Regions from separate parts of the Sporosarcina sp. P37 genome, predicted to be linked through region 2. Evidence: a T-box and tRNA genes for the amino acid it is inferred to sense, from the RefSeq annotation. Region 2 holds a T-box; the other holds one or more tRNA genes.

Region 1 (5,087 bases), 960 kb from region 2:
CATTTTCAAATTAACTATATTCATTCGATACACTTATCCAATGTGAAGGAACAATATCTCATTACTGAAAATGAAAAGCTCCGTTTCGAATGTATGCAGTATGAAGACGTAGCTATCGGATTGCCGGGTTACGCAGAAGAGGGCGAAACGCTGCAAGTGGAAGATGGTGTTTATACGCTTACATTCGAAAACCGCGTGATTGACTCGTTTGTTCTTTATGTAGGAAGAGTAAATGCCGATCTGTCTTTGCGATATCAGCAAAAAGATTATCATCTGAAAGAATTTCTTCAAAAAGGTCATTCCTATGAATTTTATGTGGCCAAGGTATCAAATTATGAGTTGTTGAAAGGAGCTAGAGTAGATGGAAACTAACAAAGAACGGGAAAAAAATAATTCCCCCATCTCAGATGAAGAAATGGGTACGCTTTCAGAACAAGAGCAACTCGAAATTCTTCAAAAATACGACCCTGAATCCAATACGCGGGACTTGAAGGGTCTGCTCAGTAAAATTGTGTTTTTTGGCTTACTGGCATTTTCTATTTTCCAATTATACACTGCGATTGGTAAACCGTTTACAGCGCAAATCCAACGTTCCATTCACTTAGGGTTTGCCTTATCGCTCATTTTTTTACTGTTTCCTGCCAGAAAGAAAATTGGTGTGCGCCGCGACAAGGTGCCGTTTTACGATATTATTTTATCGTTATTGGCAGTAGCGGTCGGTTTGTATTGGCCGCTGTTCATTGATGAACTGGTATTTCGTGTGGGACGTGTATCTGATATTGATTTAGTGATTGGTATCTTAGCTGTTCTGTTAACGCTTGAAGCGGCGAGACGTGCGGTGGGACTGCCAATTACAATTATTTCAATCGTGTTCTTGGTTTATGCGTTCTTTGGACCGTATTTTCCCGGATTCCTCGCACACCGCGGGCAAAGTGTGGAAAATCTCGTTCAATTAATGTTCTTTACGACAGACGGGATTCTCGGTACACCGATCAGCGTATCGGCCACCTTCATATTCGTCTTCCTGCTGTTTGGAGCATTTTTGGTAAAAACGGGCGTCGGCACCTATTTTAATGACCTGGCAGTAGTACTTGCAGGCCGTTTAACCGGCGGACCGGCGAAAGTTGCTATTTTCTCAAGTGCGCTGCAAGGTACGATTTCTGGAAGCTCTGTCGCTAACGTAGTAGGTTCGGGTTCATATACGATTCCGATGATGAAAAAACTGGGTTATCGTAAAGAGTTCGCTGGCGGAGTGGAGGCAGCAGCTTCTACAGGCGGGCAGATTATGCCGCCGATTATGGGCGCGGCTGCGTTTCTGATGGTTGAGTTCATTGGCGGGGTAACGTATTGGGAAATAGCCAAAGCTGCGGCTATTCCTGCGCTGCTGTACTTCACGGGAATTTGGATTATGACCCATTTTGAAGCAAAGCGCGTAGGCTTGCAGGGGATGGATGCATCACAAATTCCGAACCGTAAAGAGACGCTGAAAAAGATTTATTTACTGCTGCCGATTGCAGGAATTATCGTGTTCTTATTAGCGGGCATTCCAACGATGAAAGCCGCACTGCTCGGTATTGTACTGACGATTGTAGTGAGTGCGATCAGTAAAGAAACAAGAATCGGTCTTCGTGATATGATCGATGCGCTGGTTGACGGTGCGCGGACAGCATTGGCTGTTGCGGCAGCGACGGCCTGTGCAGGTATCATTGTTGGTGTGGTAGTGAAAACCGGACTCGGGCTAAGTTTGGCAACAGGTCTGATCTCAGCAGCAGGCGGTAATATTTTACTGACACTGATTTTCACGATGTTTGCAGCAATCGTTTTGGGGATGGGTTCTCCAACGACTGCAAACTACGTGATCACTTCTACAATCGCAGCGCCAGCCATTATTACGCTGCTGATGCTGGGTGAGCCGGCAGGTGCAGCTGTGCCGATTGTAGTGGCAGTATCTGCACACTTATTTGTTTTCTATTTCGGTATTATCGCAGATATCACGCCGCCTGTTGCGCTGGCCGCTTTTGCAGCCTCGGGTATTTCAGGCGGAGATCCAATTAAGACCGGTGTTACTTCTGCAAAACTTGCGATTGCGGCCTTTATCATTCCGTATATGTTTGTTTTCAATCCCGCAATGCTGATGCTGGATTCAAGCGTGACGGAGATTATATGGGTCACCATGACCGCAATTGTCGGGATGATCGCGATTGGCGCAGGATTGATTGGTTATTGGTACAGTAAATTAAACTGGATTATGCGAATCGTAACGATTGCCACGGGAATGATGCTGATTTACCCGGAAACCCTGACCGACGTTATCGGCTTAGTGCTATTCGTTATCTTACTTGCATTTCAGTTTATGGGGAACAGAAAAAACAATCCGCCAAAACTGGCTTCAAATTAAAAAAAACGGCATGTCTGCTCAAATATTGCGAGCAGGCAAGCCGTTTTTTATTGTCCGGCTGTTCAAAGTTTCTGTTTTTCAATTTGCCTGTCATAAACACTAGATTGATTGATAAAAAAGAACTAGAGTGCTTGTACATCTTCAATAGATGAAGAGTCTAGTATTTACTTGGTTTTATCGCTAAAAAGGTATTTTCATTTCACAGAATTACAGGAAAGTCAAGAAGTCAAAGGTCTAGAAAAGAATGAATCATTTTTGGACTAATTGCGCAGTTTTGCCACTGTCAGTTATGTATATACTACATATAAGCAAATCAATCACAACAGCCAAAATATACAGATCGGTACAGAAACCAATCAAACCAAAAGGAGAGAGATAAAATGAATACACAAGACACTTGGTGGGAAACTGTTTTTGAAGGTCACTTGGCACATGGCTTCAATAAAGAAAGAATGAATGAGCTGGATCATGAGGAGTTTTTATATTTTGAAAAAGAACCGATGGAAGAAAATGCAAATCCAATGCAGTAATTGAAAGGAGAATATCCTCTGAACAATGTAACGTATATCCATAAAAATCGGTAATTTTTCTGACGGAATAGAAAAATTATCGATTTTTAATTTCTTTGTTTACAATAGGGCGAGATGATGCTATTATAGTATTTGTGCTTGAGAGCGTAACTGCTTATTGTGCACATCCTAGTATTTTCGATTCCGTAGCTCAGCTGGGAGAGCGCCACCTTGACAGGGTGGAGGTCGCTGGTTCGAGCCCAGTCGGAGTCATTGGGTGCCAAACCCAGTTAAAGACCGTCGGAACACGGTTCTTTAACGCCAAGAGATCCTATTAGGCCGGATGCCTAGGGGTCTTTTTTTTGTAGGTTGGTGTTAAATTGGTGTTAAAAATCAAAGTAAATAAATCAAAAAAAGTTAACAGTAAATAATTTGATCTGGATTTTATCATTTTCGACGATGACCAGCGTTTCTGTCTGGTGCTTCCCGGAGAAGGTGCATTAAGCATCCTTTGCAACGCTGTGGAGTCTTTCCATACACGCTGAATCTCCTCGTAGTTGCGGTGCTGCTTGCATATCTGTAGCTATCTTAAATAGAGACTTGTTAACCGTAGATGTTGGAATAGTATGTTGTAAAACAGACCATATTCATCAAAGGGCCATTTCCTTTATTTTCTTTAGGGATTATACTTTATGGACAGTAAGCTCATTGTAGCGGAAGACGATCGACTTCAAAGACGCACGCTCTTCATTTCTTAGATGGCTTAAGTCATGTCCCTTGCTATCCCTGTATAGTATTGAAATTAGCGTTAAACAGTTGCTCTGTTATTTTATGAAAAGTTTTTATTCAAAGTATATAGAGGCAGTAAATTTTTGAGTTTTAAGAGTCGAATTCTCATATACAGTGAGAAAATTAATGATAAAAAAATCATTTAGAGGCTAGGGGAGGATAAATTTGTCAAAAGAAAAAAGTTTATCATTAAGAAATCTTCAAGAAATTTTAAGCGATCTTGATTCTTTTGCAGAAGACTCTTTAGAAACGATTGGACAAGTGATGGATAATACTCCTTTAAAAATGTTAGGTGTAGCTAAACATATCTGGAATTACCACAAGGAAAGAAAAATGAAACGATTTTTGAAAGGATTTTCAAAAAAAATAAACGAACAAGGAAAAAAATATGATGACAAAGATAGGGAGAGCCTAAAAGAATTTCTAAGTCATGATCATTCCAGGGAAAAATTTTTTGGAATATTAGATGGAGCTCTAAATTCCGTTTCTGAAAGAAGCTCAGAAATATTAGGTTATTTTGCAGGTGAAATTTTGCTTTCTACTCAAAAGATTGATTATACAAGTTCAATTATTATTCACGCTCTTCAGAATATGAATGACTGGGATATTGAGTACTTTAATAAGGCTTATAACTTTCTAACGAGTTTGCCCGAAGATGAAAATGCAGAAAGTGTGAATTCTACTATGTTGTTTTTACGGTTAAGGCCAGAGGAGTATGAACAGAAAGGGGATGAACTTGATAAATTGATTTTGGATAACGAAGAGTTGATGGAGTTCAGATCTTCCTTAATGAAGTTGAGTAACTTACAAGTTATAAATACTGGCGGATTGATGATTGCAACTGATTCAAATACCTTTGTTCGTAGTAATATTGGAAACAAGTTAAATGAGCTAATTAATATGTTTAGAATTGATTAAGACAAAAGATTATAATCGTCAATAATTGAGGTCGAGGATCAGTTGTTTATTTTGAAATAGCCAAGCGCTTCTTTATCTGTGATAGATAGTTGCGATTGTTGACTTCAATAAAACGTAATACGCCCAATCGTAGATAGAATTTTTTGCACGTCCTAGTCAACACTATAATTTTGCTTTTCAATGAAATTCAAACTGAACATTAGATATTATCGTTAAGACAAAGAACCCGTATTAAAATGGGTTTTTAGAGCTTGTAGACAAGTGGCCAAGTTAGACACCAGTTGATTGCAGCACAACAAAGCGGCGACTTCCGCAGGATCAGCGTGACAGCCAATACCCGAAAGGCCCAGCGTCAGCAAAGGTGGGGGGCTTGACGCACGCCTTGCGGAACGCATCCGCCTGAAGCGAAGATCAACCTTCAAAGAGAAATTCCAGTGCCTAGAAAAGTAATTTTCTACTTTGTCAACAGACTG
Region 2 (5,087 bases):
TCAATTAAGCCTTCAAGCGGCAAATATAATTCAGCTCCTGTTACAACTGCTGACATGGTTTTGCCTGGCGCATTCACTTTAACGCCAATCGTCAGTGCTTCCGGATTACAAAAACGCTCAAGGTAGCTGCGGTTTTCTTCCAGCACCGCCACAGTCGCTTCATCTTTTGCAGAAATATACAAATCGACTTTACGGCTCATCGGTGTATTCACTTCCGCACGAATATTTCGCACGGCTTTAATAATATCCATCAATAATTTCATATGGCCAGCACGGGACTTATCCATTAATGCCTCATCCATTTCCGGCCACTTCGCTACTGTGATCGACTCGCCTTCATGCGGAAGGTTCTGCCAGATCTCTTCTGTGATGAACGGCATCAGCGGGTGCAATAGACGCATCGTATGGTCAAGAACATGCGCAAGAACCGAACGCGTCATTTTCTTCGCGGCTTCATCTTCACCGTATAACGGCAGTTTTGCCATCTCGATATACCAGTCACAGAAATCATCCCAGATAAAGTTGTACAGAGCCCGGCCCATTTCACCGAACTCATAACGGTCGGCAAGGCTTGTCACTTGCTCAACAGTTTCATTTAAACGGGTTAGGATCCATGCATCGGCTACAGATTTCTCTCCTGACAGATCGATTTCATCATACGTCATGCCATCCATATTCATCAATGCAAAGCGGGAAGCATTCCAAATTTTATTGGCAAAGTTCCAGATCGCTTCAACTTTTTCCGTAGAATAGCGCAAATCTTGTCCTGGTGAAGAACCTGTTGCCAGGAAGTAACGCAATGCGTCTGCTCCGTACTGTTCGATGACATCCATTGGGTCTACGCCATTGCCAAGGGACTTGGACATTTTACGGCCGTCTTCCGCACGCACCAAACCATGGATCAAGACGTCTTTAAAAGGACGCTCCTCTGTGAATTCAAGTGCCTGGAAGATCATGCGGGACACCCAAAAGAAGATAATATCATACCCTGTAACAAGGGCATCTGTAGGGTAATATTTTTTGTACATTTCGTTTTCCGTATCAGGCCAGCCCATTGTCGAGAATGGCCATAGCGCAGATGAGAACCAAGTATCCAGCACATCATTGTCCTGCGTCCAGTTTTCTTCATCCGCCGGCGCTTCATGTCCGACATACACTTCACCTGTAGTGTTATGATACCAGGCCGGAATCCGGTGGCCCCACCATAGCTGGCGCGAAATACACCAGTCGTGCACATTTTCCATCCAGCCTAAATACGTCTTTTCAAAACGGTCTGGAACAAAGGTTACTTTTTCATCTTCATTTTTCTGAAGATTGATTGCCTGCTCGGCAAGCGGCTGCATGTTGACAAACCATTGCGTGGATAAATACGGCTCCACTACCGCCCCGCTGCGTTCCGAGTGACCCACAGAGTGCATATGTTCTTCGATTTCAAACAGCACATCCATTTCCTGCAAGTCTTTGACGATTTGCTTACGGCATTCAAAACGATCCATACCTTCATATTTGCCGGCTAATTTATTCATTGTGCCGTCTTCATTCATGACAAGAACCCGCGGCAAGTTATGACGATTACCGATTTCAAAGTCATTCGGGTCATGCGCAGGTGTGATTTTCACTGCACCGCTTCCGAAGTCCATTTCAACATAGTCATCTGCTACAATCGGAATTTCACGTCCGACAATCGGCAGCTTCACCATTTTGCCGATCAGGTGCTGATAGCGTTCATCTTCGGGGTGTACGGCTACAGCTGTATCACCGAGCATTGTCTCAGGACGTGTAGTCGCAATTTCAATGGATCCCGTGCCATCTGTTAATGGATAACGCATATGATAGAATGCACCCTGGACGTCTTTATGAATTACTTCGATATCGGACAATGCCGTTTTCGTTGCAGGGTCCCAGTTGATGATATATTCGCCGCGGTAGATCAGTTTCTTTTCGTATAATTTTACGAAGACTTCGCGAACTGCTTTTGATAACCCTTCATCTAATGTGAAGCGTTCTTTTGAATAATCAAGCGCCAGACCAAGCTTCGACCATTGTGCGCGGATGTGGCTTGCATATTCTTCTTTCCACTTCCACGTTTCCTGAACAAACTTTTCACGTCCGAGGTCATAGCGGGTTTTCCCTTCTGCGCGCAGTTTTTCTTCGACTCGCGCCTGCGTCGCAATACCCGCGTGGTCCATACCGGGCAGCCACAATGCGTCGTATCCTTGCATACGCTTCATACGAATAAGCATATCCTGTAATGTTGTATCCCAAGCGTGGCCCAAATGAAGTTTGCCTGTTACGTTCGGCGGCGGGATTACAATCGTATAAGGTTCTTTTTCACTCTTTACATCGGACTCAAAATATTTACCTTTTAGCCACCATTCATAACGGCCATTTTCTACTGCCTGCGGATCATATTTAGTCGGCATTGTCAGTTCATCAGTCATTACAGTTCCTCCTTCAAATAAAAGGGATACAAAAAAGCCCCACTCATCCCGGTAAAAGGACGAAGGAGCTCGTGGTACCACCTTTATTTATGAATGCTAAAGAGCATTACATCTTCATGATTTGGTAACGGTCTTCACCGGTTCCTGCTACTCTTATTTCACAGAAACTGCTCATAGGGGACTTCCATCTGCTGTTTCCAGGCACGTCTCACCAATCGCACCCTCTCTGAAGAAAACGGTTCACATGTACTTTCCTACTCTTCGCATTTATATTCTTATCACCCATTATTATATGGGAAACATGCTGCGTCCGTCAAGTGATTGCCAGTCAAACGAGAAAGGATGGTGAACGATGCGAAAAGGTTATAATCCCTATCTGCTGCCGCCGTGGCTCAGGAAGACAAGATTTTACTGTAAAGGCTGCATTATTCCGCTGACTGTGTTTCAGCTGATCCGATTACTCATTGTACCTACGACCGGAGACTTTTTATTATTTTGCTTACTCGCTGCTTTGTCCTTCTGCTTCTACAAGAATATTATTTGAATGGAAGATCTTTCTCGTCACATCGTCATCGAGCTGGGCGATGTATAAGAGAAAGTCTTCCATTTCATTTTGGACTTGCTCTACCGCACGATCAGCATTTTCCAGAAACTGCATATGTGATGTAGAAGCGTCGGCCAGCTGTGGTGCCGCAGGTTCTTCCTGAACAATTGGCGCTTCCTGCACAGGGACTTCCTGCTTTAAAAGCACGGTCCACTCCAGAGACAACCCGCCGTCTTCTTTGGCAACAGTTTTAATATCCTGGACATCAAGCTCCAGGTTGCCGTCAAGCTCTGCCGGCAAATCAACATTCAGCGGCACCGCATATTCAAAATATCCTTTGCCGTTTTCTACTTCCACATCATCGATGACGAGCAGGTCCTCTGCCGACAGTTCCACTTGCTTGTCTGCATCAAATACAACGTTTGCCGCAATATGATAGATCCCCTGCAGCCGAATTGCATCCTCTGTACGTTCTTCAGTAAAACCAGGCGTCACCTTCACTTCCGCCGTTTCCGCAAACGCGCCGTATTCAGCAGGAAAATAAAAAGACTCCTGTAATGTCCATTGATGTGTCGTCATTTTCTCTTCACTCCTTTTCTTAACTCAGGCTACTATATGAAGAAAGCGAGGAATTTAGAAGTGATGTGTAAAGTATAACGGGAGTGAACCGGCGTAATGGTGTTAATTGTCGCAGGGATCCCGTTATTAGTGTGAACGCGTACGCAATACGAATAGCTGACAGCGCCATGCGTCTAGGGAGCCGCGCTATTCGCCTGGAGAACCGCAACACTTCCAAAACGAATAAACAAAAAAACGCCAGGCAAGTCTGTCTGCCTGGCGTCCAAATTATCTCTTCAATTTTGCAAACACTGTATGGAATGCTTCCACTGTTTTTGCAATTTGTTCCTCTGTATGTGCTGCTGACAAGAACATACCTTCAAACTGGGAAGGAGGTAAAAGGATACCCTCTTCCGCCATGAGACGGTAGTATTCTGCAAACAGTTCAAGATCGGAAGTTTTTGCCTTGTCATAATTATTGACCCGTTCATCTGTGAAGAAGAACCCAATCATAGAACCTGCCCGGTTGACAGTGTGCGGAATATTATTTGCTTTCGCTGCAGCGCGGAAGCCTTCTTCCAGCTGATCACCAAGCTGAATAAAGCGCTCATATGTTTCCGGCGTCAATTTCTTCAGCGTTTCAATTCCCGCTGTCATAGCAATTGGATTACCGGATAAAGTACCTGCCTGGTAAATTGTACCCGCCGGTGCTACGTGTTCCATGATTTCACGTGAACCGCCGTACGCGCCGACTGGCAGACCGCCGCCGATTACTTTTCCGAGACACGTCAAGTCAGGTGTGATGCCGAAATGACCTTGCGCACAATTATAGCCGACACGGAAACCTGTCATGACTTCATCGAAGATCAATAGTGAACCGTTTTCCGTCGTCAGATCACGCAGCCCCTGCAAGAAACCGTCGTCAGGTCCAACAACACCCATATTTCCCGCAACCGGCTCTACGATCACTGCGGCCAAATCGTCTCCAAATTCTTTAAAGACTGCTTTGACACTTTCCAAGTCGTTATAAGCAACTGTTATCGTGTTTGAAGCAATGGATTCAGGCACACCCGGGCTGTCCGGCAAACCTAATGTGGCAACACCAGATCCTGCTTTAATCAGCAAGGAGTCCGCGTGGCCATGGTAGCATCCTTCAAATTTCAGGATCTTATTGCGTTTCGTATAGCCGCGAGCCAGACGAAGCGCACTCATTGTTGCCTCTGTGCCTGAAGACACCATGCGCACCATATCAATCGAAGGTACACGGTCGATCACCAGTTCCGCCAATTCATTTTCAAGAAGTGTAGGCGCACCGAAGCTTGTGCCAGTTTCTGCGACCTTTTGAATCGCTGATACTACATCAGGATGCGTGTGACCCAAAATGAGCGGACCCCATGAAAGAATGTAGTCAATATATTCATTGCCGTCGATATCCGTAATGATTGCGCCTTTACCGCTTTCCATGAAAATCGGATCCATATTTACTGATTTAAATGCACGAACCGGAGAGTTTACGCCGCCAGGCATTAAATCAACCGCTTTTT

Evidence for each region. A T-box is a leader RNA that pairs with one kind of tRNA and senses whether it is charged. The one in region 2 lies ahead of SporoP37_RS02245 (valine--tRNA ligase), so its partner is inferred to be a tRNA-Val.
Region 1: it has a tRNA-Val gene. The T-box ahead of SporoP37_RS02245 (valine--tRNA ligase) is inferred to sense a tRNA for this amino acid. The anticodon was not compared.

The regions. Positions count from the first base shown of each region.
Region 1 covers NZ_CP015349.1:2,713,081-2,718,167, forward strand. Annotated here, with positions in the region: gene SporoP37_RS13595 (DUF1850 domain-containing protein) at 1-372, shown strand, start outside; gene SporoP37_RS13600 (TRAP transporter permease) at 362-2,398, shown strand; gene SporoP37_RS17330 (hypothetical protein) at 2,779-2,928, shown strand; tRNA gene SporoP37_RS13605 (tRNA-Val) at 3,108-3,180, shown strand; gene SporoP37_RS13610 (hypothetical protein) at 3,862-4,614, shown strand.
Region 2 covers NZ_CP015349.1:403,471-408,557, forward strand. Annotated here, with positions in the region: gene SporoP37_RS02245 (valine--tRNA ligase) at 1-2,441, opposite strand, end outside; T-box leader at 2,494-2,712, opposite strand; gene SporoP37_RS02255 (hypothetical protein) at 2,941-3,564, opposite strand; gene hemL (glutamate-1-semialdehyde 2,1-aminomutase) at 3,832-5,087, opposite strand, start outside.